Regions from separate parts of the uncultured Phascolarctobacterium sp. genome, predicted to be linked through region 1. Evidence: riboswitches for the same ligand, from Rfam matches in the RefSeq annotation. Region 1 holds a riboswitch; the other holds the start of a gene.
The links. A riboswitch is a leader RNA that binds a small molecule or an ion and turns the genes downstream of it on or off. The one in region 1 is predicted to bind ZMP and ZTP.
Positions count from the first base shown of each region.

Region 2: another riboswitch for ZMP and ZTP. It lies ahead of Q4G98_RS09250 (phosphoribosylaminoimidazolecarboxamide formyltransferase); the one in region 1 lies ahead of Q4G98_RS03955 (OFA family MFS transporter).

Region 1 covers NZ_CATWDQ010000003.1:103,328-119,439, reverse strand. Annotated here, with positions in the region: gene Q4G98_RS03995 (NHLP family bacteriocin export ABC transporter peptidase/permease/ATPase subunit) at 1-1,668, opposite strand, end outside; gene Q4G98_RS03990 (biotin/lipoyl-binding protein) at 1,672-2,628, opposite strand; gene Q4G98_RS03985 (efflux RND transporter periplasmic adaptor subunit) at 2,618-3,799, opposite strand; gene Q4G98_RS03980 (MATE family efflux transporter) at 4,061-5,416, opposite strand; gene Q4G98_RS03975 (ABC-F family ATP-binding cassette domain-containing protein) at 5,444-7,360, opposite strand; gene Q4G98_RS03970 (barstar family protein) at 7,424-7,693, opposite strand; gene Q4G98_RS03965 (ribonuclease domain-containing protein) at 7,705-8,223, opposite strand; gene Q4G98_RS03960 (helicase HerA-like domain-containing protein) at 8,235-9,719, opposite strand; ZMP/ZTP riboswitch at 9,897-9,982, shown strand; gene Q4G98_RS03955 (OFA family MFS transporter) at 10,060-11,283, shown strand; gene Q4G98_RS03950 (chromate transporter) at 11,534-12,097, shown strand; gene Q4G98_RS03945 (chromate transporter) at 12,094-12,672, shown strand; gene Q4G98_RS03940 (4Fe-4S binding protein) at 12,724-13,428, opposite strand; gene Q4G98_RS03935 (iron-containing alcohol dehydrogenase) at 13,556-14,728, opposite strand; gene Q4G98_RS03930 (cupin domain-containing protein) at 14,742-15,146, opposite strand; gene Q4G98_RS03925 (flavodoxin) at 15,580-16,112, shown strand, end outside.
Region 2 covers NZ_CATWDQ010000012.1:54,185-70,296, reverse strand. Annotated here, with positions in the region: gene udp (uridine phosphorylase) at 1-550, opposite strand, end outside; gene Q4G98_RS09280 (lactate utilization protein) at 688-1,332, opposite strand; gene pyrR (bifunctional pyr operon transcriptional regulator/uracil phosphoribosyltransferase PyrR) at 1,345-1,899, opposite strand; gene Q4G98_RS09270 (RluA family pseudouridine synthase) at 1,921-2,865, opposite strand; gene lspA (signal peptidase II) at 2,829-3,272, opposite strand; gene Q4G98_RS09260 (acyl-CoA dehydrogenase family protein) at 3,486-4,625, opposite strand; gene Q4G98_RS09255 (hypothetical protein) at 4,688-5,128, opposite strand; gene Q4G98_RS09250 (phosphoribosylaminoimidazolecarboxamide formyltransferase) at 5,354-6,529, opposite strand; ZMP/ZTP riboswitch at 6,571-6,647, opposite strand; gene Q4G98_RS09245 (radical SAM protein) at 6,751-7,647, shown strand; gene Q4G98_RS09240 (DMT family transporter) at 7,739-8,629, shown strand; gene Q4G98_RS09235 (DUF3783 domain-containing protein) at 8,662-9,072, opposite strand; gene glmS (glutamine--fructose-6-phosphate transaminase (isomerizing)) at 9,210-11,039, opposite strand; gene glmM (phosphoglucosamine mutase) at 11,329-12,669, opposite strand; gene Q4G98_RS09220 (FAD-dependent protein) at 12,742-14,343, opposite strand; gene Q4G98_RS09215 (YbbR-like domain-containing protein) at 14,360-15,274, opposite strand; gene cdaA (diadenylate cyclase CdaA) at 15,271-16,104, opposite strand.

The sequences.
Region 1 (16,112 bases):
CTGCGCACGGGGAATACCGTCAAAAAGCACTGCGCCGCTCCATTCCTGATAGATGCCTGTGACAATCTTGGCCAGCGTCGATTTGCCGCTGCCGCTGCCGCCTACCAAGGCAATCCAGTTGCCCGGCTGCAGGGTCATATTAAAAGCTTCAAATAACGGCGCGTGCAAAGGACTGTAGCCAAAACGCACGTTCCGCAGGCAGACCTCGCCATACAGTCTGGCCCTGCCTATCGGCTGCGGCGGTGTTTCCGGATAATTAAGTTTATCTCTTTCATAGCGCATCACGTCGTCCAGCCTTTTCATCTGCATTTCTGTAGTCTGCAGTGTATCAGCCAGATTCAAAAGATTATTAAACGGCGTCTGGAAGTTGCTCATCAGGCTCTGGAAGGCCATAAAGATACCGGCTGTCATCAACCCGTCCATAATGGCAAAGCCGCCCACAGTCATGATCAGCGCCGTATTAATACCGCTTAAAAGCAGCGGCAGCATCTGCATCGTCGTGTTATACAGGGTTATTTTCTGGCTGCCTGCCAGCACTTTCGTCCTGTAGCCGGCCCATTTAGCAAAAAACTCACCTTCATTTCCATTGGCTTTTAAGGTCTCGATCATCAAAAGGCCATTCATGGCCACGCCATATTCTTTGCCGGCATCCTGCTGTACCTTCATCGACATTTCCAGCAGCTTGCCGCGGATGCAAAAGAATAAAACCACGCCTACCAGGCTGAATGCCAGTCCGATCAGGGTCAGCGTAACGTTATACTGAAACAGCAGCAGTAAATAAAAAAGGGCGATCAGAAAGTCAAGCACCGCCGTAGCGGCAGAGCCTGTCAAAACCGAAGCAACGGCTTCATTAAAGGCTACACGCGAAGCGACTTCGACCCCGAAGCGCTGCTGGAAAAATTCCATCGGCAGCTGCAGCACGTGCCAGAAAAAACGCGCTGAATCTGACAGTGTCAGCTTCGCCTGCCATTTAGTCAGGCACCAGGCACGCAGCCATACTAAAACAGACTGGATAATAAAAGTACCGATAATGGCCAGGACCAGATTGAACATCCAGTCCTTATGCTTGCCGGTCAGTATATCATCCAGGAAGATCTGCCCGAACACAGGCGATACAAGCCCCGGAACGATCAGGCAGGCGCAGACGATAAGCACAAACAGTGTCGACCACTTGTCAGCCAGCAATTTTTGCAGGATGACGCTGGCGATATTATATTTGCTGCCGGCCTTGACGAACTGTTCGCCGGGCCTGATCTCCAGGGCGATCCCCGTATAGCTGGAGACAAAATCCGCAAAGGGCAGCACTCTGTGCCCTACGGCAGGGTCATTGATATAGGCCTTTTCATTTTCTATTCCTTCCAGAACGACAAAATGATTGAATTCCCAGTGGATCAACAGCGGAAAAACGGCTTTTTTCAGCATTTCCGCAGGCCAGCGATAACCGGCGGCAGTGCATAAACGCCCCCGGGCAGCTTTCACGATATTGCTGGCAGAAACGCCGTCACGATTGACGCCGCATTCCTGGCGCATTTTTTCCAGCGGCACCCATAACCCGTAATAGGCCAGAATGATGCTCAGAGACGCGGCTCCGCATTCAGCGGCTTCCATCTGCAGGATCGTCGGAGTTTTGACCTTTTGCTTTTGTAAGGTTTTCGTAAACGGCCACATAATTTATCTGCTCCTCAGCCATTGACTGAATTTATAAAACACTTTTTCCAGCGGCTGCTTACGGTCAACTATTACCGAACCGGCACAAATACTGCCTGCTGTTACGGGCTTATGCCGACCGACGATGCTCGTCCATAAATAACCGGATTCTGAATTTTCATCCTTGACCAGATCAAAGTTCACTTCCATGACCGCATTGTCCGACTTGCTCAAGATCCACTGCACCAGCTGCTGATTGCCCAGCCTGTTGAGCATGGCGTTGGCCGATACCGGATACTGAGATACTGAGCGCACTACGGCCAGCAGACTGCCGTCCTCACTGCTGTCAACGCCGTTAGGTGCCAACTGCACAGTCATGCCCGGCTCGATCCGCTTGCCATTGCTGACAGGCACATACAGCACACCGTTTATTTCATCGCGTTCCTGGTCTTTACGGATAGTGCAAACAGAAGTCCCGGCGGCAACTACCGCGCCCGGAGAGGTCGATACCTCATCGACGATACCATCGGCTTCACTAAAAATAAAGGAACTGACATCCTGCTGATAGCGCTTGGCATCGTACTGTGACGCACGCGTCAGGGCCTCACGCTCACTTTCGGAAAGATACATATCGGAACGGGCCAGTTTGGTTTCCATGCTCTGCTGCGGCTGTTCCAGCACGGCGATCAGATCGCCCTTCTGCACGCGCATACCAGTCCTGACAAAAACGTCCTCTACCCTGCCGCCGGAAACCGAAGTCACACTGACAACGCCGCCTGAATCCAGCAGGATACCAACTCCGTCAACCTTCACGACCATAGCCCCGAAAACAGACCACACTAATACGGACAAAACCATGACGACCATGGCCGCCAAAGCCATCCAGCCGATCGGCGTAGTGACTTCCAGCAGCGTATCCAGCTTTTCGGGAGAACGCAACTTGTCCATGGCTTCCTTACTGAATAATTCGTTATTGGCCATCAGCCGCGCCTCCTTTGACATTGACCTCAGCTTTCATACCATTGCTCAAGCCTTCCTTACCTGAAACTATTATTATCTCTCCCGGCTGCAGACCGGCGAATACTTCTACATAATTTCCATCTGTGGCTCCCGTGGCTATTTTTCTTAATTCCAGTTTGCCATCGGAAGGATGCCAGACATACACGGCATCGTGCCTGTTTTCCAGCAGGGCGCTTTTAGGGATGGCCAGATTTTTTCTTTCTTTTATGGCAAAAATCTTCACATCTTGATACCGCTTGGGTTCCAGCAGGCCGCTTGAATTATCCACACTCCAGCGGATCGTCCGCATAGCCGCCTCGATCTCAGGCGGCGGTTCCACACTGACTATCCGCGCCAAAAATCTTTGCTGTGCCCCTTTATTGCCTTCATTGTAGCCTGTGGCATAGATCTTATCCAGCTCACGCTTGCTGAACGCCAGCTCCCCGGGAACATCCAGGGGCTCTAAACGCCGTAATTCATCATCAGTAACGACCTCTGTAAACTGCAGGGTCGAAAAATCACCTATCAAAGCTACCGAGGTGCCCGCCTGCAAAAAGCTGCCCTGCTTCTTGTACAGCATCAGGACTTCGCCTTCCAAAGGCGCTGTAACTATCAGCCGTTCTTCCTGCAGCTCATATTGGCGGCGTTCCAGCTGCAGCTGCTTGACTTCTTCCGCCGCCGCTTTGTAATTGGTCAGCGCTTCTTCATATTGTTCCTGCGAAACAGCCCCATAATCTATCAGACGTTTATAGCGTTCATAAGAATGTTCATACCGGATCAGAACAGCTTCGGCCTTGGCGATATTGACATCTATCTGCGCCAGCTTGATGGGTATATCCTCGTTGGCAATGCGGCAGATAGCCTGACCTTTGCTGACATGGTCATTCTGCCTGACAAATACTTCTTCGATCGTGCCTTCCAGCCTTGAAATAGCATCGGTCATGTTCTCTGCCGACAGACGCATACTGTCCAACTCCCAAACCGGCAGCAAAACACGCTCTTCGGCTTTGACCCCATCCAGGCGCAAAACACGGTTTGCCATTCTGAGATCAATAACCTTTTCGCTTTTGTAGTTTAAAAAAGCCCCGTACCCTACCAGCATGATCGCCGCGGCCATGATTACCGTTACCGCTATCAAAAACAGTTTTTTCAAGCTGCTCACTCCGTCCCTATCAGTTTATCCCATTTTATGACAATTTTTCTTATACCATTATATCTGTAATAGAACAATTTGACTATCTTTATAATAGTCTGCCGCCGCAAATTTTCTTCATGCTCAGTGCAGCAGTATTCATAAGATATAAAAAGATTAATGGCATCGCGCAGAAGCAGCGATGCCATCAGCAAACTTATAAAATTTTAAGAACAAGCCGGCAGCAGAAGCAGACGAATTTTTTCTCTGTCCCTTGAATTTTTAAAAAGCGCCGCGTTCCAGCTTACGCTGCAGCCAGAACATCCGCAGCGTTAAGAAAACCGCCGAGAAGAACAAACCTATATCCAGGCTCTGCCAGTAGGCGGCCGGGCCATGATCCAGCACAAAATCGAGGAAACAGCCCAGCGGCAGACATACTGCCCAATAGGCGAAAAAGCCGGAATAAAAGGTCGCCTTCACATCCTTATAGCCGCGCAGTATACCCTGGATCGGCGCTGCCGTTGCGTCAAACAGCTGGAAGAAGATCGCATAGAACAAAAAGCCGACGACCTTTTCGATGATGACGGGATCAGTGGTATAAAGCAGGGCGATCTGCGGCCTGTTGGTATAAACAAGGATCGTTAAAAAGACGGCGATGCTCATATTGACGGCAATGCCCAACCGGCTGATTTTTTTTGCTTCTTCAAAGCGTCTGGCCCCCGCTTCGACACCGACTAAGATCGTCAGCGCCATAGAAAAGCTGAGCGGCACCATGTACAGCAGCGAAGTGAAACCCAGCGCCGCCTGATGCGCCGCAATGATGACCGTGCCGAATTTGGCGATGAACAGCGCTACGACGCCAAAAATACTGGCTTCCATAAACATGGCCAGACCGATCGGCACCCCGATGCTGAGATTTTCCCGCAGCTGTTTAAAATCCAAGCGGAAGCGGTCTTTAAAGATCCTGAAATCAGCAAAAGCAGGCAGCTTGTGCACGATCCAGACAAAGATGGCAAATTCCAGCCAGTAGGTGATGCCAGTCGCCACACCGGCGCCAATACCGCCCAGCCGCGGCAGCCCCAGCTTGCCGAAAATAAAGCAGTAGTTCAAAAAAGCATTGACTGGCAGTGCCAGCAGATAGATTTTCATGGTGATGCCGGTATGACCTAAAGTGTCGATCAGCGCCCGCAGCGAGGTAGACATAAAGAACGGCACTACGCCTACAGCCACGGCCGCCATATACATTTTGGCGATATAATGCACCTGCGCTTCCAAATGCAGGTGCGTCAGCAGGGTATCTAAAAACAAAACTCCCATTAAAATAATGACAGCTGAAAAAGCTAACGCCAGAAAAATCGTATGCCGGATAACTTTACCGATGTCCCCGCGTTTGCCGCCCCCTAAAAGATGGGCGACGATCGGCATGGCACCCAGTAAAACGCCGTTAGTGCCGACAAAGATCGGCATCCAGATATTACCGCCGATGGACGTGCCGGCCAGATCGACCGCACCCGCATGGCCCGACATGGAAGAATCAAAAAAATTCATGGCCATGATCGCCGTCTGAGTGATCAGGATCGGGATCATCACCGAAAAAAGCCGCCGCAGGCGTTGTTTAAAATTTTCGTCTACTAACATAGCTCTCCCTTTCTATAGAGGAACAAATCAGGAAACTCCGCCCGCCTCAGCCAGCTCCGTAAGATAGGCCCAGCGTTCCACAAGCTGTTCCAGCCGCTGCTCAGCGTCCTGCTGCTGCTTGGTAAGCTCGCCCAGCTTCACAAAATCGCTGCCGGCGCTGTTGATTTCCTGCGCCAGCATTTTCAGTTCGGCTTCAACGCCGGCGATGGTCGTTTCGATCTGCTCAAATTCCAATTTTTCTTTATAAGTCATCTTCTGCGGTCTGGCCTTGCCGGCAGTATTTTCTGTTTTAGCAGCAGTTACAGCCGCTTTGGCAACTTTAGGCGCAGCTGCCTTAGCCGCTGCGGCAGCCGCTTCGTATTTACTGTAATCGCCGATAAACTGTCTGATCTCGCCGCCGCCCATAAAGGCGAAGATCTTCCCTGCAAAACGGTCCAGAAAGTACCGGTCATGGGAAACGGCGATAACGGCGCCGTTAAAGCTGTCCAGATAATCCTCCAGTACTGATAACGTCGGAATATCAAGATCGTTGGTCGGTTCGTCCAAAAGCAGTACGTTGGGTGCGCCCATCAGTACCCGCAGCAGATACAGGCGCCGTTTTTCGCCGCCTGACAGTTTATTGACCGGCACCCATTGCAGTTCAGCGGGAAATAAGAAGCGTTCCAACATCTGCGCAGCCGTGATCCTGGTCCCGTCCTGAGTTTCGATATGGTCGCTCACGTCGCGGATATATTCCAGCACCCGCTGCTCACTGTCCGGGAACTCGCTGTGCTGCGAAAAATAACCGATCTTGACAGTCTGCCCGATCTGGACGCTGCCGCGGTCAGGCGTCAGCCTTCCGGCCAGAATATCCATCAGCGTGGTCTTGCCGCTGCCGTTGGGCCCCACGATTCCGACACGGTCGTTACGCAGCAGCACATAGCTGAAATCTTTGATGTAGGTGACGCCGTTGTAATCAAGCCCCAAATGCTCGCACTCGACTACGGTCTTACCCAAACGGCTGCCTGCCGAAGACATTTCCAGCTCGCTTTGATTGGAAATACTTTTTACTTCCTGTTCCAGCTCATTAAAACGCTCGATGCGTTCCTTGCTTTTAGTACGCCGAGCTTCCGCACCACGGCTGATCCAGGCCAGCTCACGTTTATAAATATTGCGCAGGCGCTGGGCCGCCGTCTGCTCTGACTGCCGCCGTTCCTCACGCTTTTGCAGGAACAGGCTGTAATTGCCCGTATATAAATAGCATTGTCCGCCGTCCAGTTCCAACGTGCGGTTGACGACTCTGTCAAAAAAATAACGGTCATGGGTAACCATCAGCAGCGCGCCTTTGCGCTTCAAAAGGAGCTGCTCGAGCCAGGCTACGGTCGCATTATCCATATGGTTGGTCGGCTCGTCCAAAATCAACAGGTCGGACGGGCGTACTAAAACCCCGGCCAACGCTACCCGTTTACGCTGACCACCCGAAAGCTCTGCCATCGGCTGCTGGAAATCACTGATCCCCAGCTGGTCCAGCACTGCTTTAGCCTCGCTTTCCAGCTGCCAGGCATAGGCGCTGTCCATCTGCTGCTGCAGTTCCAGCAGCTGCCGCTGCCGGGCACTGCTTTCAGGTTCAGCTGCTGCCAGCGCGGCGGCCCGTTCATAACGGCGCAGCAGGTCAAGCTGCGGTGAATCGCCCTGAAAAACCTGCTCTAATACCGTCGCCTGCGGATCATAGTCGGGATTCTGCGGCAGATATTCGATCACACAGCTGCCATTGGCCGTGATCCTGCCGTTTTCGCCGTTTTCGCCGGCTTCGCCGCGGGCGATATCACGCAGCAGCGTGCTTTTACCGGTGCCGTTGATGCCGATGATACCAATCTTATCGCCCATTTCAATATTAAAAGTTACATTTTGAAACAAAGTTCTGACGCCATAGCTGTGCGACAGATTTTCTACACTTAAAATCATACTTTTCGCCCTCTGTAAAACAGAATAAAAGCAGCCTGCCGCTTGGAGCAGACTGCATATATTTTAAATAAGCTCTACCTGGAGATTAGGATTGACAGCGGCAGCATCCTGCACCACTGCAAGCAGCCTTGCGCCATACCACCCTAATTCCGAACCTGCGGCTACCGCCTGCGGTATTTTTAGTATAACAGGCTCGCAGACTTCCGTCAAACAATCATAAAGCGCGTCCAGATTCTCTCCGTAATACTCCGGCAGATCGAGCTCCGCACGCAGGTAATTATGCAGCTGTCTGACCGACCGCATCTTTGCCAGTGCCAAAGTTACCGTTTTCATCAGCAGCCTCCTTAATATAGCCTTGTAAAGCTTTTATAGTGATCGTCGGTGTAGTAGATTAACCCGTCATTGGAATAAACGATCCGTCTGGCATCACGGCTGCCGCCCTGATAGCCGATGTCACATTCCTTCCAGCTGCGGCCTTCCTTCTGCGGCAGCCGCCCTTCATAATTGCCATACCTGTCGCCGCCGATACTTTTGCCGGGCGCCACTTCGTCCAGCGTGCCTTTACGTTTCCAGCCCAGACGTTCAGCCTCGCGCTTGGTAATAAAATTACCCGGCAGTTTATGAAAGGTATGGATATATAAGGCCACCTCCGCTTTACCTGTATAAGCACGCCCTTCTTCGACTTTAACAGGTGCCTGCTGCGTATCCTGCAGCTTGTCCAGTCCCTTTTGGGCCGCTTTGGTCACCTGTTCAACGGCCTGTTGTTTGGCCTGATTCAGTTCTGTAGACGGCGCTTTGCCACAGCCGAGCAAAACGCCGGCCATAAATAATACAGCCAGTAAGACTGCAAAAAGTTTTTTCATTTTCAGCACCTTCAGAACCATTTTTTCATTTGATTGAAAATACCGCGGACGATAGTGTCCACAGCTTTATTTTCCATACGCGTCATCGTTTTATTGAGCAGCTTCTCAGCGACCGTCGGCGGTTCTTTTTTCGCTGACGTACTGCGGCTGCGCAGCTCCTTCTGCAGCTCTGCTTCTTCCTGCGCTTTGGCGGCGGCTTCCGCATCCTGCCGCGCTTTGGCCGTCAGTATTTCGTAAGCCGACTCTCTATCGACAGCCGTGGCATATTTACTATACAGCGGGCTGGCAGCGATCAGCTGATTGCGCAGGGCATCGTCGGCTACGCCCAGATAACTGCGGGGCGGCATGACATAAGCACGCTGCACCATTGCCGGTACGCCGTCGGCATCCAGCAGCGACACTAAAACTTCACCTGTTCCCAGCTCTGGCAGCACTTTGACTGCGTCCAGGTCAGGGTTGGCCCGAAAGGCCTGCGCCGCGGCCTTCAGGCCCTTCTGGTCTTTTGGCGTATAAGCGCGCAGCGCGTGCTGCAATTTGTTGCCCAGCTGCGACAGCACCGTATCAGGGATATCCGACGGCTGCTGCGTGATAAAATAGATACCCACGCCTTTGGAACGGATCAGACGCACGATCTGCTCCACTTTATCCAGCAGTGATTTCGGCGCGTCTTTAAAAATCAGATGCGCTTCGTCAAAGAAAAAGACGATCTTCGGTTTTTCCAGATCACCTGCTTCCGGCAGCAGCTCATACAGTTCCGACAGCATCCACAGCAGGAAAGTGGAATATAAAAGCGGATTCTGGAACAGCTCTACGCAATGCAGCAGATTGATATAACCGCGCCCGTCATCGGCAGTTGCCAGCCAGTCACGAATATCCAGCGCCGGTTCGCCAAAAAAGACGTCGCCGCCCTGTTCTTCCAGACGCAGCAGGGCTCGTTGGATCGCGCCGACGCTCTGCGCCGAAACATTGCCATAAGTGGTTTTGAACTGCGCCGCATTGTCGCCCACATACTGTACCATCGAACGCAGGTCCTTTAGGTCCAGCAGCAGCAGTCCCTGGTCGTCGGCGATCTTAAAGACGATCGTCATGATACCGCTCTGGGTAGCGTTCAGCTCCAGCAGCCGGCTCAGCAGGTCGGGGCCCATCTCGGAAATAGTCGTCCGTACAGGATGGCCCTTTTTACCGAAAACATCAAAAAAACGTACGGGAAAGCCTTTAAATTCAAAATTTTCCAGACCTAATTTATGCAGACGTTTCTGAAAGCCTTCGCTGCTTTCACCGGCTTTGCACATCCCGGAAACGTCACCTTTGATATCGGCCAGAAATACCGGCACACCCATCTCGCTGAAGGATTCGGCCAGTACCTTCAAGGTAACTGTCTTACCCGTGCCTGTCGCTCCGGCGATCAACCCGTGACGATTGGCCATTTGGGGCAACATACAGATCTTCTCCTCGCCCTTACAGACCCAGATCTTGTGTTCGTCAGCTAAATACATGCTAGTTCCTCCCGAATTTTTATAAAATAATTCACATCTTTATATTAAATTTATTATACGTTATTTGCAGTCAGTAGTAAATAAGCTGAACAGGCACTGCTTTTGCACTGCCGGATTTTTTATTTTTCCTCGCTTGACAATCTCGCACAGCTTGCTATAATTAATACATAAATCAAATAGACCTCGCAGGACTGACGGATAAAGTGGAATCAACCACGTGTACTGCGAAGCCATAGAAACAGCCGACCGTCTGGGCAGAGAGTACTGATCCCGGATGGTTTTTTTATTTTCCGGAACAGGGCTCTCGGATTTTTCTAGTGTGAAAAGGAGATGTTTACCTATGAAAAACAGATGGCTCATTGCTTTGTCGGCTATCGGCATCCATATCTGTATCGGCAGCGTTTACGCCTGGAGCGTACTGACCAAGCCCATTATGCAGGCTATGGGTTTTACCCTGAAGGAAACGACCTGGACTTTTTCGATCGCGATCTTATTTCTCGGCCTGTCGGCGGGATTCTTAGGCGATTATGTAGAAAAATACGGTCCGCGTAAAAGCGGCCTCACCTCGACCTGCTTTTTTGGTCTGGGCATGTTCGGTACGGCGCTGGCGCTGCACCTGCACAGCTTGACACTGCTGTATATCTGTTACGGCGTGATCGGCGGCATCGGCCTGGGCACAGGTTATATCACCCCTGTTTCCACGCTGGTCAAATGGTTCCCCAACAATCGGGGCTTTGCCACCGGCCTGGCTATCATGGGCTTCGGCTTTGCCAGCCTGATCGCCGGCCCGCTGATGCAGATTTTAGTTGCTAAATACGGTTTAGTACAGAACTTTATCATCCTCGGCTGCGCGTACATGGTCATCATGGCCGCGTCGGCTTTATATCTGGAACCGCCTAAAGCCAGTAACGGCGGCCCGGCCAGCAGCAACGTCAAAAGCATGCTGCCGGATACCCAGTTCACTTCTAAAGAAGCACGCAAGACCTGGCAGTTTTACGCCCTCTGGTGGATCTTCTTTACCAACATCACCTGCGGCATCGGTCTTTTGGCCGTAGCCTCGCCCATGGCGCAGGAAGTAGTAAAAATGACGCCGATGGCGGCGGCCTCCATGGTCGGCATCATCGGTCTGATCAACGGTCTGGGACGTATCTTCTGGTCGACTATTTCCGACTATATCGGGCGCAGCACTGTTTACGTAGTCTTTTTCCTGATCCAGATCATTGCTTTTTATTCGCTGGCAGAAACAAGCAGCGCCTTTATCTTCCAGCTGATCGTCTTTGTCATCATTTCCTGTTACGGCGGCGGCTTCTCCTGTATGCCTGCTTTCCTCAGCGATCTGTTTGGCACTAAAGAACTCAGCGCGATCCACGGCAAGATCCTGACTGCCTGGGGTATGGCAGGTATCGCCGGTCCGCTCCTGCTGTCCTGGATCCGTGAAACGACCAACAGCTATTCCATTACCCTGTATTTCTTCTCCGCCTGCTTTGTTGTCAGCCTTATCATCGCCATTATTTTAAAATGGCGGACTTCCGTAGGCGTACTGATCGAAAAAAAACATCTTTGATTTAACTGCACACCCTCCGCTGCAACTGCGGAGGGTTTATTTTATGCCTTTTTAGACTGCCGTTATTCGTTAGCGTCATAGCGTGGGCAGTTTTTCTCTATATCTGGTATTGATTTTACTTTTCATACTATATCTTGGTCCAAAAGCCATAGACGACCCTGCTGCCGATCTCAACCGGGCTTGTAATCCTGAGGCAGATAGCCGATAATTAAAGTATCACCATTTATCAGACTGAAAAGAGGCGGCCATTATGGACACTAAGCACCCGCGTTATCTGCATATGTTTCTTGTTTTCGTTAAGATTGGACTGTTCACGATCGGCGGCGGCCCGGCCATGATCCCGCTGATCCGCGACGAATTTGTGGAAAAGCAAAAATGGATCGGCAATGAAGATATTACTGATGTGCTGGCGCTCTCGCAGTCATTGCCCGGCGTCATCGCCGTCAATGCTTCCACCTTTCTTGGCTACAGACTGGGTGGACTGAAAGGTTCGCTGATAACGACTATCGGCGTGGTGCTGCCTTCCTTCGTCATTATTTTCGTCATCGTTACGCTCTTCACGGCCAGCGGCTTTGACCAGCACCCCCATATCCTGAAATTTTTTGACGGCGTCAATTCCGCTATCACTGCTTTACTGATTGCCGCGACCCTGAAATTGATCCCTTATTCCATCAAAAACAATTTCGGCTGGTTCATTCTGGCCTTTGCACTGCTGGGCATTTATTTTTTTCATCTTGATATAGCCGTGATCGTGCTGCTGGCTTCGCTGCTTGGTTACGTCGCCACTAAATATCTGGGGAGGGCTGCGAAATGATGCTGTACTGGGAATTATTCACTGTCTTTTTCAAAATCGGGCTTTTTTCTTTTGGCGGCGGTCTGGCAATGATCAGCATCATCCAGCAGGAGGTCGTTGGCCGCGGCTGGATACCTGCAGCTGAATATGCGCGCATCATCACGATCTCGCAGATCACCCCCGGCCCTATCGCTGTCAATACGGCGACCTACGTGGGCGCCAGAGTCTGCGGCCCGGAATTCTGGCATGCCCTGCTGGGTTCTTTTGTAGCGACCTTCAGTGTCAGTCTGCCTTCTTTCGTGCTTGTCGCCATCGTGGCCCGCTCGCTCAAAAAATTCAATTCTTCACTGGCCGTCCAGGGTATCCTCAACGGCTTGCGCCCTTCAGTCATCGCCCTGATGCTGACAGCAGTTTTCTTCTTTATGCGGGTCACCTTTTTCCCCGCGGCCGGCGGCGTCACGCTGGAAGCTTTGCTGCCGTATTTTAAACTTTGGCCAACGCTGCTGACGGCGGTGCTTTTTTATCTGCATTACTGCCGCAATCTGGGCGCGATCCCGCTGATGCTGCTGGCCGGCTGTGCCGGACTGCTGATGTGAGCCGAAAAGTAAAATAACCTGCTTGAAGCAGGTTATTTTTTTATTATTTCCTTAATATTTACAGCCCAGAGAAAGAGCTTTGGTGGGACAGACCTGCCGGCATTTACCGCAGCCGATACATTCTCTGTCACCAACCCGCCTGCAATCCATCAGGCAGCTGCGCACACAAAGCTGACAGCCTGTGCATTTGCGCCGGTCGACGCTCATGCCGAAAACGGCCACCCTGTTGAACAGGCTGTAAAAAGCGCCCAGCGGGCAGCAGAAGCGGCAAAAGGGCCGATAGATAAAGACTGCCGCCACAACAAAAACACCAATGACCCAGCGCCAGTCCAACCCATGCAGGTCAAAAAAATAAATATCACCGGCAAAAAGCAGCAGGATCACATATTTAAAGTATGATAAATAGTAAGTAAGTTTATTTTTAGGCAGTTTGACTGCCGGTATTTTATCTAAAAGCTCCTGCGCAAATCCGAAAGGACACAGCCAGCCGCAAAGCAGCCTTCCCAGCAACAGAGCGCTCAAAACCAGAAAGCCCCAGACCTTCCAGCCAAAGGGCAGGGCAAAGCCAGACAGGGTATGCTGCGTCATGCCCCAGGGACAGCCAGCCTCAGCATAGCGGCAATAGCCGCAATTTACACCCGGCAGACAGACATTTTTCCAGTTTTGATCGGCTCCAAACAGATACGCCGCACCGCGGCCATTATAGAGTACCGCTGCCGCCAGCTGCGTGCAACGACGCTGAAAAATTTTAAACATATTTTACCGCCTCTTTCCTGTACTGCTTTCAGTGTAAACGCTGGAGTTAACTCACAGTCAAGCAGTTTACAAAAAATCTACATAATCAAAAAACAGAGTCTGCGATTAATTCGCAGACTCTGTTTTTTTACGCTTGCAGCGTTTCCTTCAATATCGCAATGATCTCGTCTTTATTCAGCACCTTATAGCCGCCCTCAAGAATAAACGATCCCTGGGCAATACCTTCAAGCATCGTTTCGTCCATACCGAGCTCCCTGCCATTCAGCACAAGTCCCAGCTCCCGCATATAGCTTTCCATAGCCGCCAGGCCTGCCTCCGCTATCTGCTCATCAGTTTTGCCCTCCGGCCGCACGTCCCAGACATTGACGGCATAGCGTTTAAATTTTGTCAGGCCGTAAGGCAGGATATGCCTGTAATAAGGTATTGATACCGCCGCTAAAGTCATTCCATGTGTAGCATCCGTATAAGCGCCGATCGACTGGCCGATCATGTGTACCATCCAGTCCGTCGCTTTACCTTTGGCTACCAGCGTATTCAGCGCCCAGGTAGCGGTCCACATGATATTGCTTCGGGCTTCATAATCTTCAGGATTTTTTACTGCGATCCTGGAGCTGTGGATCAGCGACCGCAACAGCCCTTCCATAATGTAGTCGGAGGTATTATCGTCAGTCCCCGAAAAATACTGCTCCAGAATATGCGACATGATATCAAAGAAGCCTGCCACCATCTGATAACGCGGTAAGGTAAAAGTATAGGTCGGATCAAGGATCGAAAACCTGGGGAACACCTCTTCGCCGAACACCCGCCCAATCTTGGCTTTGGCCGCATGATTGGTAATAACTGAACCGCCGTTCATCTCCGAACCTGTCCCCACCATCGTCAGAACACAGCCCACAGGAATGATCTTATTATTTACTTCTTCCTTGCGCAGATAATATTTACCCCACGGATCTTCCTCACAATACGCAGCTACTGAAACAGCCTTGGCATAATCGCAGACCGAACCGCCGCCGACGGCCAGGATCAGATCGACCTTATTTTCTTTGGCGATCCTGCAGCCCCCGTATAATTTTTCCAGCGAAGGATTGGGCATTACGCCCGCATCTTCAAAAACTGTTTTGCCGCTGTCCGTCAAAAGCTGCACGACTTTGGCATAGATACCGTTTTTCTTGATTGAACCGCCGCCATAGACCAGCATTATATTTTTACCATAACGTTCCAGTTCACCTGGCAAATACTCTAAAGAATTTTCACCAAAATACAATTTAGTAGGATTGGCATAAACAAATTTACCCAGCATTATTTTTGCTCCTTTATTTTAAAATATTATACTCCGCATCTGTAACAGGTTCCAGCCATTCATTAGCGGCCCCGTCTGCCGGCACCTCGACCGCCAGATGCGCAAACCAGCTGTCAGGGGCAGCGCCATGCCAGTGTTTCACTTCGGGCGGAATATTGACCACGTCTCCGGGATGCAGCTCACGTGCCGGCTGGCCCCACTGCTGATAATAACCACGCCCGCCGGTGACCAGTAATATCTGGCCGCCCTTATGGTGGATATGCCAGTTGTTGCGGCAGCCCGGTTCAAAAGTCACATTACCGATCACTACCCGCTCCGTTGACAGCATTTGTAAATAACTCTGCCCTACAAAATATTGTGCATAAGCCTCGTTCTTTTCACCTCTGGGAAAAACGCTTAAATTTGTTTCTGACATCATTGCCCACTCCGTTCCTGTTATATTTTCCTGGGCCAAAGCCTGTCCATCACCGGGCATACAGCCAACTGCCGCCAGACTCAGAACCATTAAAAATCTTTTCAGCTTTTTCATAAATATTACCTGCTTTCTCCGTTTAAATAATTAGCATACCACCGCTTAACTGCATCATATCTAATGGAGTTGACTCCAAGTCAAGTAAAATTTTTCAAAAGAACCGGTTCGAAAAAAACTGCCTCAATATCTGTTCCCCAGCTGGTACTGATGCTCATCATATTGCCTCTTCCTAAAAACCGCAGACCTGCAAAACACTTCTCTTATATTATAATTATATCCTGCTTCAGAAAAATAAACCTAAAAATTTCTGAAAACCCTTGACTTGAAGTTAACTCTAAGGAATAGAATAAACCTAAACTTACAAGGAGGAGAATCTATCATGCTCAGAAAAATACTTACTACTTCGCTGACTCTTGTGCTGACTGTCGCCCTTACCGGCTGTGGCGGCGCTTCCACTAAAGAAACCGCACAAACTCCCGTGCCGAAAACAATAACTGCCGCAGCGGCAGCAGAACAATCAGCAGTGCCCGCCCTTCAAGGCAAAAAGATACTGATTGCTTATTTTTCTTACAGTAATAATACCTATAAGACAGCGCAGCTGCTGCAAAACAAGATCGGCGGTGATTTTTTTGCCATAGAACCAGCTACTCCTTACAGCACTACCGATTACCGCAGCGTAGACTCACAAGGTCTGCGCGAAGTTCGCAGCGGTTACAAACCGCCGTTGAAAAATAAACTCGCCAACATTGCCGATTATGATGTTATCTTTCTTGGTTCACCGATCTGGTGGGGGACTATGGCGCCGCCTGTAGCGACCTTCCTGGGCGAACACGACCTGGCAAATAAAACCGTAGTGCCTTTCTGCACCCACGGCGGTTATGGCGCCGGTTCCTATTTTGCCGATACTGCTAA
Region 2 (16,112 bases), on a different contig from region 1:
TTTTTCTTACATAGCCTGTATAACTGTCATACCGTTCCTGCCCCGGCCAAAAAGTATCGCTGGAAACAGAAATGCCTGTATGATAAGGAACCCCCAGCTTTGCCGCTGCCTGCTGCAGGGCAAGTGTCAATTCGAACGAAGCTACTGCCGGAAAATTCACCGGCGCATAATGCTGTGAGGTCCCCTCTAAACGCACCGCGGCTTTATTGATAACAACATCACCAAGTTCTACCTTAGGCTGAATGGAGCCGGTAGTCCCGACACGAATAAAATTTTTTATACCTATACGGGCCAGTTCTTCCATCCCGATAGCTACAGAAGGACCGCCCATGCCAGTAGAGCAAACCAGTACCGCTGTGCCGTCAACATCTGCCAGCCAGCTTGTATATTCACGATGACAAACCACGGGTTCAGCCGCCCCAAGGGCTTTAGCCAACGCTTCAACGCGTCCTGGATCGCCCGGAAGCAAAGCATACTCCGCTCCTTTGATCATGTCTGCAGAAAGACCGATATGATAAAGAATCTCATCAGGCGCCGCTGTATTTCCCATTTTTCTGCCTCACTTTCTCAACAACAGATTTCTATCTAATTTATGTATTCGCCATTTTTATACTTGCTCCTGCAAAAAAATATTACAGTAATGTGAAATAAAAAACTGCCGCAGCAAATGCTGCGGCAGTAATATACTCAATAGCCCAAGTTCTCACCAACCAGGATCACTTTGATTTTTCCTGCTGGTTTACAGCGTCTGGTCGTCAAGATGTAATTGCAAATACAGTCAGGCGAGTTGCAATCTGCGCATAAGCCTGTTTCTATACAGGGAGTTTTAAGCTGCGGGAAACGATGCGTATTGATCGGCGCTGCGATCATCCGCGCCCGTGCCAAGGCGTCAGCCTGCGTTTTAACGAGCTTGTTGACACCTGCGACAACGATCACGCTTTTAGGTCCGTAAACCATCGCTGCCACACGATTACCAGTTCCGTCAATATTGACCAGCTGTCCATCTTCACTGATAGCGTTACTGCTCATCAAAAAAGTATCGCACAGCAGCGCCTGACGCAGTAAATCAGTTCTCTGTTCCGGCGTTTCTGCCGTCTCACGGTCAATGATCTTATAACGTCCGCTGCGCATTACTTCCAGCAGACCGATTTCCTGGATACTGACGGAGCCACCCCAGGAAACTACATCCTCCGCCGGGATAAGTTCCAATGCTTTAGCCAAAGCTGCAGCTTTGTCCTCACAATAATAAGCTTCAAAACCACGTCTTTCCAGATTTTTCAAAACTGTTTTACATGCAGCTTCACTGCGCGATTGGATAGGAGTTTTTGTCATTATGCTCACCTCTTATTCTGCAACGACTTCCCCTATAAATACTTCATCGATCCCATCATGTTCTTTCAGCGTAACCTCGATAGTTTCTTTATGAGCTGTCGGTACATTTTTCCCGACAAAGTCGGCACGGATAGGCAGTTCTTTATGACCACGGTCAATCAGCACTGCCAACTGGATGGCGCGGGGACGTCCCATATCAATGACCGCGTCCAGCGCCGCTCTGATCGTGCGGCCGGTATAGAGCACATCGTCTACTAAAACGATGATCTTACCATTCAGGTCAAAATCAATATCCGTTCCGTGGACAACAGGATTATACCCCAATGTAGACAGGTCATCACGGTATAAGGTAATATCGAGCATCCCCACTTCTACTTTTACGCCTTCAATGGTTTCGATCTCCTGAGCGATCCTTTGCGCCAGCGGTACACCACGAGTGCGGATACCAACAAGCACAACATTCCCGACACCCTTGTTTTTTTCAATAATTTCATGGGCAATACGTACCAGGGCACGGCGCATGCCGTCACTGTCCATAATTACGTTTTTCTTAACAACTTTACTCATGCTGCTCACCTCAAATTGTTTTTAAAATTGACCGTTGCGTAAACGGGTAATGATCTTCTGCATGTCTTCCGGTATCACGGCCTCAAAATGCAGGCGTTCTCCGGTACGCGGATGCGTAAATTCAAGCACCTGCGAATGCAGTGCCTGCCCATTGATTGCAAATGGCACCTTCATGGGTGAATATTTGGGATCGCCCACCAGGGGATAACCTAAATATTCCATGTGGACACGTATCTGATGTGTGCGCCCAGTCCTTAGACGGCAGCGAACAATAGTGAAACGGCCAAAACGCTCCAGCACTTCATAATCAGTTACCGCGTCACGACCGCCGGACTGTACTACACTCATCTTTTTACGATCGTTTTTATCACGGGCAATCTGGGCTGAAACAGTACCACTATCATCTTTGACATTGCCCCTAACTATCGCAATATATGAACGCCGGGCAGTTTTACTTTGGATCTGTTCCGACAGCGAGATATGGGCAGCATCATTCTTAGCTACAATCATGATGCCGGAGGTGTCTTTATCCAAACGGTGTACGATGCCCGGTCTGATAACATTATTTATCCCTGACAAGTTTTGGCAATGATAAAGCAGAGCATTAACAAGCGTACCGGTATAGTTGCCAGGCGCCGGATGTACTACCATGCCGCGCTTTTTATTGATAACGACGACATCTTCATCTTCAAAAATAATATCTAAAGGAATATTCTCCGGTTGGATTTCCAGAGGTTCTGGTTCTGGCAGCGCAACTGCAAATTCGTCGCCAGCCCTTACTTTATAGTTGGCTTTAAGTACTTTTGTTCCCCGTACTACGCGGCCATCCTCCAGCAATTTCTGCATATTAGAACGCGAAACATCCAGCTTCATAGCCAGATAGATATCCAGCCGCTGCCCTGCGTCTTCTTCTGCCGCAATAATCTTTTCTACTTCTCCAGTATTTCCGTCTGTATTAAATTCCATATAATAAGACCAACTCCTACACAAATCGCAATATCAGCCACATTAAAAATCGGCCAGATACGAAAATCAAAAAAATCTACGACCATACCGTTAACCGATCTGTCAATCAAATTCCCTACGGCACCACCGATAAAAAGTGCAGTTCCGGCACGTACACACAAGGGTTCTGCCAAGATATCTTTTCTGAACCACCAAACTATGATCAGTACCAGCAAAGCTACACCAATAAAAAAAGTACGGCTATGCGCAAACATGCCAAAGGCAGCGCCGGGATTAAGAATATAAGTTAAATGAAAAATGTTGGGAATGACGGGGATACTTTGACCCTCCGTCATCATGGCAACAACGATATATTTTGTCAATTGGTCAAGCACAACGACTAATGCCGCCAGCCAAATCAAGATCATAAATTGCTCCTATATTTATAAAAATTACTCTTATTATTATACCTGTAAAATCATCTTTTTTCAATGATTTACTGCCACACCATCAGCAGATACACTTATAGCGGCAACCAAAACAGTTGAAATATATATTTTTTTACATTTATACATAAATAACTTCAGTGCGCCTATGTAAAAGACCCGGCACCAAATAGTACCGGGTCTCATAAATAATTATTAGTACAGTATTTTATTAGCGATAACCAAACGCTGAATTTGATTGGTGCCTTCATAAATCTGCATGATCTTAGCATCACGCATCATTTTTTCGACCGGATATTCACGGGAATAGCCATAACCGCCCATTACCTGAACGGCGTCAGTAGTGACCTGCATAGCTACATCAGCAGCATAGCATTTAGCCATAGCGGCTTCTTTAGAGAATTCCAAGCCCTGATCGCGCATCCAGCATGCTTTATGCACCATCAGTCTGGCAGTTTCGACCTTCATCGCCATATCGGCGATCATTGACTGGATCATTTGGAAAGAAGCAATCGGCTGGCCGAACTGTTTTCTTTCTTTAGCATATTTTACAGCGCAGTCTAAAGCAGCCTGTGCCAAACCAACAGATACTGCACCGACAAAAGGACGCGCAGAATCCAGAGTATTCATGGCAATACGGAAACCCTCGCCTTCACGGCCAACACGGTTAGCTTCAGGTATAACGACATCCTGTAAAATCAGCTCGCAGGTATTAGAAGGGCGAATACCCATTTTGTCCTCTTTTTTGCCAACCTTGAACCCGGGGGTTCCTTTCGGCACGATAAAAGCAGTCAAGCCACGGATACCGCCGGTTTTACGGGTATTGGCATATACCAGATAAGTATCGGCGATACCACCGTTGGTGATAAAAGCTTTAGTACCGTTAAGCGTGTAAGTTCCATCTTCTTTATTTTTTACCGCAGAAGTAGCAACACCGCCGGCATCAGAACCCGCACCAGGTTCAGTCAAAGCAAAGGCAGCCAGTTTGCCTTCATTCAGCAAATCACAATGTGCCTGCTTCTGTTCTTCAGTTCCTGCAATCAAAATAGGGTAAGACGCCAGGGAATTTGCAGCCATTGAGGTAGCAACGCCGGCACAGCCCTTGCCCAGTTCTTCATAAATAACGGCAACGGTAACGCTGTCCAGACCAGGTCCGCCATATTCTTCAGGAACAATAACATTCAAAAGACCCATGTCTGCTGCTTTCTCCATCAGACCTGGCATTGCTTGATTGTTCTTGTCCATTTCGGCAGCGTAAGGGGTAATTTCTTTTTCTACAAAATCCCTCACCATCTCCTGTAATTCAAGTTGTTCTTCATTAAGTGCAAAATCCATTTTGTCCTCCTTGTGTTAAGGCTTGAGCCAAATTGCTTGTTAAGGCGACTTGACGTCAGCCTTTACCATTTACGGGGTATATCTTTAATTGTTTCCACAACAAACAAAGTCGTCAAAGCAGTTGCCAGCAGGGTATTCTTTTCATCATATACCTCAGCTTCAGCTACAAGAGTCATTCGTCCGTTATGGCAAAGCTTACAGACAGCATAAAGCTTTTGCGCTGCTGTGTATTTTACAATGTTACAACAAAAATTTAATGTTTCAGCTTCAACCCCAACGCTGACCGCACTGATTTGCAATGCGGCTTCAATAAGCCGGTAGACGACACTGCTGCAAACAAAGCCACGATGATCAAAGTCAGAGGCATCCTTCAAAGAAAGATTTATCCGCACCCTGCCGCAGTTTACCTGTTCTATACTCAGTGCCGCATCATCTAAAAGACGCCTTTCCAGACAAGCCGAATGCACTAAAAAAGGTATTCCCTCTGCATTTTCTGCACTCATGAACCGCTCATCTCCTACTTACTGCAATGTTGCTAAAACAAAAACATATTTTGGACATTATACCTTGAGTATTTTACCACAAAAAATTTACTAACTCAAGAGTTTTCAGTCAATTTTATGCAATTTATGTAAAAAAATGCCCCGATAAGCTTAAACAACCGTAAAATGACTTGTCAGTCATTCCCAATCAAAAAATCCGCCAAAGAAAACTTTGGCGGAAAACTTTTAATGATGAAACAGCCGCAATCCGGTAAAGGCCATAGCGATATTATATTTATCACAGGTTTCGATAACGTTATCATCGCGGATACTGCCGCCGGCCTGGGCAATATAATCAACACCGCTGCGGTGCGCGCGTTCAATATTATCACCAAACGGGAAAAATGCATCACTGCCAAGCGCAACTCCGTGCAATTCCTGCAGCCACGCTTTTTTCTCTGCGCGTGTCAGCGGAGCCGGTTTTTCGGTAAAGAACTGCTGCCAAACCCCGTCTGCCAACACATCTTCATAGTCATCTGAAATATAAACATCAATGGTATTATCACGATCCGGGCGACGGATACTATCTTTGAACGGCAGCGCTAAAACCTTGGGATTCTGACGCAGCCACCAGTTATCGGCTTTATTCCCAGCCAGCCTGGTACAATGTACACGTGACTGTTGGCCGGCACCAATACCAATGGCCTGGCCATCTTTAACGTAACAGACTGAATTGGATTGCGTGTATTTTAAAGTGATCAGGGCAATCAGTAGATCACGCGCTGCATTTGCAGGGATTTCTTTATTAACAGTAGGACGGTTTACCAAAAGCTCTGCTGAAATTTTGGCTTCATTACGGTCCTGTTCAAAAGTTATGCCAAATACATCTTTTGTTTCCTGTACTTCCGGAATATACGACGGATCGATCTTGATCACGTTATAGGTTCCTTTACGTTTGGTTTTTAAGATAGCCAAAGCCTCGTCAGTATAGCCGGGAGCAATGACACCATCTGAAACTTCACGTGCCAGCATCGCTGCAGTTTCTTTATCACAAATATCGGACAACGCCACAAAGTCGCCATAAGACGACATACGGTCAGCGCCGCGGGCTCTGGCATAAGCCGTCGCCAAAGGCGTCAGCTCCAGATCGTCAACATAATATATTTTTTTCAACACATCACTCATCGGCAGGCCGACAGCGGCTCCGGCCGGACTTACATGTTTAAAAGATGCTGCCGCAGGTAGACCTGTAGCTTCTTTCAATTCTTTCACCAGCTGCCAGCTGTTAAATGCGTCCAGAAAATTAATATAGCCGGGGCGTCCGTTCAGAACCTCGATCGGCAGCTCACCTTTTTTACTATAAATACGCGCCTTACTTTGATTGGGATTACAGCCATACTTCAATTGCAGCTCTTTCACAATTATTCCTCCTTAAAAATAATAAAAAAACCGACACTTCTGGAGCTCAGCGCCCAGACGGTCGGCAATACCGGTCATACTCCCTGTGGTTAATCCACTTCCGTCAGTTATATGACCTACTTCTGTTTTAGATTATACTTTTTGCCCGTCTTTTTGTCAATTATCCTTTTATCTCTTAGTCAACTATGCTACAATTTAGAAAATACTCCAAGGGAGATGTTGTAATGACTTATTGCTATGTTTGCCCGCATCGCTGCGGAGTTGACAGACCTGAAACATTAAATAGTCAGGAAGGTGTCTTTGGTTCCTGCGGCTGCGGCATGCAGCCGATAGTTGCCCGTGCGGCGCTGCACATGTGGGAAGAACCATGTATCAGCGGCACTAATGGTTCCGGCACTGTTTTTTTCAGCGGCTGCAATTTACATTGCGCCTTTTGCCAAAACTATGAAATCAGCTGTTTAAACAAAGGTGAAGAAATATCGGTCGAACGCTTAAAAAAAATTTATTCAGAATTAATTGAACAGGGAGCTCATAATATCAATCTGGTCACGGCAACTCATTTTACCGAGGCTGTTATCGCAAGCCTGTCAGAACCGCTGCCGGTTCCTGTAGTTTATAATACCAGCGGCTTTGAAACCGTAGATACAGTGCGCAGATTAAAAAACAAGGTGCAAATATGGCTGCCGGACTTAAAATACAGTGACGACTTAGCGGCAATCAAATACAGCAATGCCCCTAATTATTTTAATATAGCTACAACCGCCATAAAAACCATGTATAAACAAGTCGGCCCCTATCAAATGGATGAACAGGGACTGTTAAAAAGCGGTGTCATGATCAGGCATCTGCTTTTACCTAACATGATAGAAAATACCCTGAAAATCATCGACTGGGTCGCTGATAATTTTGAACCGGGCCAGGTTCTGTTCAGCCTGATGCATCAATATATCCCCTGCGGACGGGCCGCAGAATACCCTGAGCTCAACCGTACCGTTACCCAGGAAGAATACCGGCAAGTCGAACAATATCTTTTTACTTCAGGCATCGAAGACGGTTTCGTCCAAGAAGATTCAGCCGCCAGTACTGACTTTATCCCCTGCTTTGATGAAACAGGAGTTTAGTCCATTTACACTTTTTCTTGCCAATAATCAGAACAACTGATAAACTATAACTCACAATAAATTTATTCTTACCATTTGTTTGTGAGGGAAAATGAAAACTGATTCGCGCAACAAATATATTATTTTTATATTGCTGCAAAGCCTGCTTTACGGCTTAGGTAATCCCCTGACTAAAATTGCTTTTACCAGCATTACACCTTTATGGTGCCTGGCATTTCGTTTCAGTCTGGCTTTTATTATCTTTGCCATATTTTTTGGAACGCGCCTGAAAGAGCAGCTGCAGACACTTTCTGCCGGTCAATACCTGCCGGCAGGTCTCTGTATGGCAGCCGCCTATATCTCATGTAATCTGGCATTAGAAGGAACTACAGCGACAAACGTCGGTTTTATCATGTCGTTATCAGTCATTTTCGCACCGCTTTTATCAATAGTAATTTTACAGCGTCCTTACAGGCTTACACATCTTCCTATCCAGCTCTGCGTCATTCTCGGTATGTATCTGCTGTGCAGCAACGGCGGCGCCTTTGAGTTCAATAAAGGCGATCTCTGGGCTTTGCTGACAGCCGTAAGTGTTGCCGGAGCGCTTGTATTTGGAGAAAAATCATTGCGCCTGACCGATGCTGTAACTATTTCAGCTATCCAGACCTTTATCACTGCTGTTATCAGTATCGTCTGCGCTCTGCTTTTTGACGAAGCAGCTGTCATTCCCAAGATTCAGCCTGCCGCCTGGGCCGTAGTAATTTATCTTGCTGTAACCTGTACCTGTCTGGCATATTTTCTGCAAAATGCCGCTTTGAAGTTCTTACCGGCTTCCTTAGTATCAATGCTGCAGTGTACTCAGCCTGTTTTAACTGCCGCCGCGTCCTATCTGCTGCTAGCAGAGAAACTTACTTTAACGGGCATCAGCGGTGCTGTGATAATCTTATTCTGTATTTTTGCTGAGAATATTTTAGAAACTCTCACTTTAGAGCTAACTAAATAAACAGAACACCGCGGCATGCCGCGGTGTTCTGTTTATTTTTCTGTAGTTTGGTTCCGCTTTTCAGCTTCCAGCTGTTTAAATGCAGCCCGTTCCTGACACAGCTCCTCGTACAAAGACAGCCCGCTCCAGGATTTATTGTTTTCTGTCAGCATGGCCTTCAACTCGATCCGGCCTACGCCAACACGCTGCAGCGCCGTTAAAAATTTCTGCAGCTTACTGCCGTCAAATCCATGCAGCAGCAGCATTTCCTCCTGCAGCTCTTCGCCCTGATAAACCTCGGTTTCAGACTGTATATCAGGTAATCCCAGCAAAACACCCAACGGCTGGTTATATTCCTCTTTGGCAACCTCTCTAAAACGCACCTGCATCATCATGCAGACCATTTTTGTCATTTTCAGCTTTTCATCCTGAAAATTATATAACAAAGCAACGGAATGACTCATATTTTTCTCCTTTTCGATAATGATTATTGATAGCATTATTATAGCACAGAACTGCTAAAATTCACCAGTTTTAGTACCAAACAGTTCTTATTCAGCTGATATAAAACGCCTGCCGAAATTTTCGGCAGGCGTACTTTTTATTCGACTGTTACTGATTTAGCAAGATTTCTTGGCTTATCGACATCACAGCCACGGGTCAGAGCCGCATAATAAGCCAGCAGCTGCAATGGCAATACTGCCAGCAGCGGTGCCAAATATTTATCCGTTCTCGGAATAAAGATAACGTGATCGGCATATTTGGCGATACTGTCATCACCTTCAAAGGCAATGGCAATGACCATGGCTTCGCGTGCTTTGACTTCCTGCAGATTGCTGACGGTTTTATCATAAACATCCGGCTGCGTAGCCAAAACTATTACCGGCACACCTTCGACAATCAACGCTAATGTTCCGTGTTTCAACTCACCGGCCGCATAAGCTTCTGCATGAATATAAGATATTTCTTTCAGTTTTAAGGCACCCTCCAGGGCTACCGCATAATCAAGGCTGCGCCCCAGGAAAAATGCGTCTTCACTGCTGCCATAACGGGTAGCAAAGACTTTGATCTGATCTACATTTTCCAACAGTTTATGGATCTGCTCCGGAATCTCATGCAGACCTTCTACCAGCTTATGGGCTTGGGCAATATCTAAAGTACCGCGTAAGCGGCCAACATAGATCGCCAGCATCAGCATTACTAAAAGCTGTGTAGTATAGGCTTTGGTAGACGCAACAGCAATTTCAGGTCCGGCATAAGTGTAGACTACCTGATCGGCCTCGCGGGAAATAGAAGAGCCTACGACATTCGTAACGGCCAAAGTGCGGGAGCCAAGACGTTTGGCTTCTTTTAAAGCAGCTAAAGTATCGCTGGTTTCACCGGACTGGCTGATAACTATCGTCAGGCTGTTGCCGTCAACCAGCGGACTGCGGTAACGGAATTCGCTGGCAATATCGACTTCTACAGGAATACGTGCCAGCTGTTCCAGATAATACTTACCGACAATACCCGCATGATAAGCAGTACCGCAGGCAACGATAAAAATTTTATTAATACCTGCCATTTCTTCTTCGGTCCAGCCCAGTTCAGCAAACTCGATCCCATGAGAATCTTTAGGTACACGACCAGTCATCGTATCACGGATAGATTTAGGCTGTTCGTAAATTTCTTTGAGCATAAAATGTTCAAAACCGCCTTTTTCAGCAGCTTCGGCATTCCAGTTGACCTCAAATACCTTTTTGCTGATCGGAGTACCATTAATATCCTGTACCCAGACACCATCTTTGGTAACAGTAGCGATCTCGCCGTCGCTCATAATAAAGGTACGGCGTGTTTTTGCAATGATCGCAGGAATATCGGAAGCGATGAAGTTTTCTCCTTCACCAAGCCCAATGACCAGCGGATTATCTTTTTTCGTGCAAATTATTTTCTCAGGTTCCTGCGCGCACATAAACACCAGAGAATAAGAGCCTTCAATAACGCGCAGAACCTTCTTGACAGTTTCTTCAAAATCTCCGTCATAATACGCAGCCATCAGATGTGCTACAACTTCCGTATCTGTTTCAGAAACAAACTTGTGACCTTTGGCGATCAAATCTTCCTTGAGCACCAGATAGTTTTCGATAATGCCGTTATGGACAACAACAAAATCACCGCTGGCATCCGTATGCGGATGAGAGTTACGGTCGGACGGACGTCCATGGGTAGCCCAGCGGGTATGTCCTATACCCATAGTACCCTCAGGCATATGACCTTCCAATTTTTGACGCAAAGAATCAAGACGGCCCACACATTTTTCAACAGTGATCTTACCTTTTTCATAAACAGCAATACCAGCGGAATCATAACCGCGGTATTCCAGTTTGCTCATACCGTCCAATAAAAACGGCGCTGCCTGGTTATTACCAATATAACCAACGATACCACACATAGTTGTATCCTCCTAAATGTATATTGCCAATTCTGCCACAGACATTTTGTCACCGGTGTTGCCACCGGAATTTGTAGTCTGCTTGCGGCCTGCAGCTAGCCGAGAGGCACCCGCTGACTGATCGATAAACCTCTCCCTCGTCTGCCGCCAGAGGCGGCACTTGCGCTTATGGCAACAAGTGTATGCTGAGCACACAACATGCCGCGCAGGCTTGGCTTGTCCCACGCGGCACGTCCTTGTAACCACTGTTATTGTACTATATTTTAGCTCTCAGGTCAATGTTGCCCGGTTATCCCAGCTCGCAGTTGACCACTTCGGCAATAGCGCTTGCGATCTCCTCCAACCGCTCCTGTTTAGGCCCTTCGGCCATGATGCGGATCAACGGTTCAGTACCGGATGCCCGTACTAAAATCTGACCATTGTCACCAAGCTCATCCTGATATTTTTTGATAACGTTTTTAATAGCGGCTTTATCTTCCCAGCCGTGCTTATCAGCCACGCGCACATTAAGCAGGATCTGAGGATATTTAGTCATCATCGCCCCCATTTCCGAGAGCCGTTTGTTATTTTGGATCAATGCTCCAAGCAGCTGTACTGCTGTTAAAATACCATCACCGGTTTTAGCATATTTCGAGAAAATGATATGCCCCGATTGCTCACCGCCAAGATTATAGCCGTTTTTCAGCATTTCTTCCAATACATAACGGTCGCCGACTGCTGTTTTGACACAGGAACCGCCGTATTTTTTCATAGCCTGGTGCAGCCCCACATTACTCATAACAGTAGTGACGAGCACATTATCTTTCAGCTGCTTCTTTTTCATCAGTTCCAGCGCACAAATCAGCATCATCTGATCACCATCAAGCGCTTCGCCATTTTCATCTACCACCAGACAGCGATCGGCATCACCGTCGTTGGCAATACCAACGTCAGCGCCGACTTCCAGTACTTTGGCCTGCAATGCTTCCAGATGCGTCGAACCACAGCCATTATTGATATTGATGCCATTAGGCTGATTGAAGATCGTTACGACTTCAACACCTAAAGAACGTAAAATGACCGGGGCGATAACACTGTTAGCACCATTGGAGCAGTCCATCACGACCTTTAAACCGTTAAGTTTGCAGGGTGCGGCGGCAATGACATGATCGATATACAGCTTATCAAGTCCTTCTTCGACAATGACCTGGCCCACAGAAGATCCGCTGGGATTCTTACTGCATTCCACCGGCAGACTTACCAGTTCAGCGATCTCATCTTCGACGGCATCCGGTAATTTGTGTCCGGTTTTAGAGAAAAATTTGATCCCGTTATCTTCAAAAGGATTATGGGAAGCCGAAATAACCACACCGGCATTGGCCTTCACTTCCGGAGTCAGAAAAGACACTGCCGGGGTAGGCATCACTCCCAAAAGATGCGCATTGCCGCCAGCAGAACAAATACCGGCTGCCAAAGCGGCTTCCAGCATCGTACCTGACAAACGTGTATCACGGCCGATAATTATTTTCGGCGTAGCAGTTTCCCTGCCAAAATAAGTTGCCGCAGCGCGGCCCAATTTAAAAGCAAGCTCCGGTGTCAGCTCTACATTAGCGACTCCGCGCACACCATCAGTACCAAACAAACGAGCCATTACAAGACCTCCGAACTAAGGATTTTTTATTATCAGCTTATTATAAACTTTTTATCGTCGGGTGACAAGCCTTTAAGATAAAGGAGCGAACTTTGCCATTATTGCTCTGGCGACATGATAACCATCTAAAGCAGCACTCATGATCCCACCGGCATAGCCGGCGCCTTCACCACACGGATACAATCCGTTATGGGTCAGTGAAACTTTAGTTTCATTATTGCGCATAATTCTTACCGGAGCAGAAGTTCTTGTTTCGATACCTGTGAGTAAAGCGCCGCTATCCGCAAACCCATGTATCTTCCTGTCAAAAGCAGCTATCCCCGCTCGTAAAGTATCCGTCACAAAATCCGGCAAAACACTGTCTAAGGCCCAGGCAGTAAGCCCCGGTCTGTAAGTCGGCTCGACAGCGCACTGCAAATCAGGCGGCAGCCTTTTCAAAAAACTGCCGACATTCTGCGCCGGTGCCTTATAGCAGCCTCCACCGGCCCTAAACGCCAGTTTTTCATAGTGCCGCTGAAATTCTACACCGGCCAGCGGATCTGTACCAAAATCCTGCGGGCCGACATTGACAACGATCGCACTGTTGGCGATCCCCGAATCACGTCGGTACATACTCATGCCATTGACGACAACACCGCCGGTTTCCGATGCCGCCGCAACGACCACACCACCAGGACACATACAAAAAGAATACGCTGTCCGGCTTTTATCCGGAGTATGGTGTACCAAGGCATAGTCAGCAGCACCTAAACGCGGATGCCCGGCAAAATCGCCATACTGCGCCTTATCGATCAGCTCCTGCGGGTGTTCGATCCGCACTCCGATCGCAAAAGGCTTGGCTTCAATGCCAACGCCAAGCTTCAATAAACTGGCATAAGTATCGCGGGCGCTGTGACCACAGGCCAATACAATGGCATTACTCATGATTTTTTCGCCGCCGGCAAGAGTTACACCAGTCAAAACGTTTCCGTTAACGATAAACCCGGTAACATGGGCATGATAGCGTATTTCACCGCCCAGAGCACGAATTTCATTTGCTAACCCTGCAACCATCGCGCGCAATTTATCCGTTCCCACATGCGGCTTGTGCTCATATAAAATTTCCTTAGGCGCGCCGGCCTGCACAAAATCTTTTAAAATACTTCCCATCACCGGATCATTGACCCGGGTGGTCAGTTTGCCATCAGAAAAAGTACCTGCGCCGCCTTCACCAAACTGAACATTGGAATCGGGATCAAAGTCCCCGTTTTGCCAAAAACGCTGCACATCCGTCACTCTTTGAGCTACAGGTTTGCCCCGTTCCAGCACCAGCGGCCGGTAACCATACCTGGCAAGCTCTAACGCGGCTAATAATCCAGCCGGCCCTGCACCAATAACAAGCGGCCGACCTGTTATCTTTTCTCCACCCAAAACAGGCCCTGCAAGCTGCTCTGCTGCCAGCAAACTGATATCTTTATCTTTGAGTAATCTGCCTGCCTGTTTGGCTGATATTCCCAAATTAACTACTACGTGGTAATTCAGGAAAATATTATTTTTACGGCGGGCATCAACTGCCCGCCGCACTATTTGTAAATCTTCAATATCCTGTTTTTTTAACCCCAGCTTTTTAGCTGCCGCCTCTTTAACTGACAGCTCTTCCAACAAAGGAACCCTGACATTATTCACCTTTAACAGCATTAGTAATCCTTCCTCATTCTGCTTCAATATGGACTTTGACCGTATGAGTATCAGCCATAGTTTTTTCGGGCAGCAAAAGTACTGCTTCGACATTACCGTCAGTACTGAATTTACCTAAATCTACCGGCTGGGTTTTGACCTCTGTTATATTCTGCAAAACCGATGGCTCGGCAGTCAATTTTACTGTTGCCGGTTCAGAAAGGGCACGCTTCATACTCATACCGCCAGTCAGCTGGCCTGTAGTTTCTACAACTACCGGTACTTCAACTGTGATCATCTGACGTACCAGCGAGGCTTTGACCTGCGCTTTGGCAGGTGTGATCTGTAAATCAGGCATTTCCAGCCCGCTATTGCTCATGGCGATCAAAGTACTTTCAACCTGGAAGTCGTTTTCACGCTCACTGACATCGACTGGAGCGACGACCCGGCCCATTTCATTGATACGGTGCGAGGCGCCTTTTACCGTTACACTGTCAGGAATGACCTCTCGTTTGCTTAAAGTAAAATCAGACGCAGGAATACCGATAACACGCGTCTCGACCTCCATGACCTTTTCTGTAACAGAATCAAGATAAGCATAAATATTGTTGGGATAGACTTCTAAAACAGTCCCCTGATTAAACTGTGCCTTGACAGGTAAAGTCTGCTGTCCGATATTTTTATCGGCAAAATCAACGTAAGCAGTAACTTCTTTTTCCGTTATGTCTCCCAAAACAGTTCTCTGGGCCTGTACCTTAACCCGTACTTTATCAGGAGCATCAAGCACGATCATACCCTCGGGAACATTACGCAGTTCCAAATTAACCACATAGTTACGCTCCACCAGTGGATTCTGGTCATTCATGACATACATCCATAGCGCACAGGCAATAATAAAAGCAATGACCCGTGCCAGCATATTTTCACGATCAAAGAAATTCCCCATCATTTGCCACCCCGAATCTCTTTGATTTTATCATTGATAACCTGCTTCCAGTTCAAAGAAGGCTGGACTACGGCAGCTCTCAGTAAACTCTTAATATCCTCACCGGTAAGATAACGATGCAGTTCACCATTCCGCGCCAACGAAATCGTCCCGGTTTCTTCGCTGACAACCAGTACTAAAGCATCAGACTGTTCAGAGATACCAATGGCAGACCGGTGCCGCGTTCCTAACTCCTGGCTCAGATTCCGCGCCTCAGTCAAAGGCAGCAGACAGCTGGCAGCCACGATACGATTACCGCGAATGACGACAGCGCCGTCATGTAAAGGAGTATCCGGTTCAAAAATATTCAGCAGCAGACTATCGGAAATCAGCCCATCAATCGGAACACCCGTCTCAATCCGTTCCTCCAAACCGGTTTCACGTTCAAAAACCATCAGTGCGCCTATCTTACGCCGGCTCATAATTTCCGTAGCATTGGTAACAGCATTCAACATGTCTTCCAGTTCTTTTTCGTCAAGCTCATTATGCTTGTGAAACAACCGTCCACGTCCGATCTGCTCCAACGCCCGGCGCAGTTCCGGTTGGAAAACGACCGGCAGCGCCACCATAACTACAGTCATACTTTTTTCCAGCAGCCAGGTAATAACATGCAGGTTAAGCCACTTACTTATAAATAAAATAACAGCCAAAACCAAAAGGCCTTTTACCAAAGTTGCGGCCCTGGTATTTTTCAGCATCAAATATATACGAAAGAGGAAATAAGCGACGACTAAAATATCCAAAACATCTAAAATGCTTATTGTTTTTAATAATCCCTGCAGCTGCAATAACAAACTCTTCA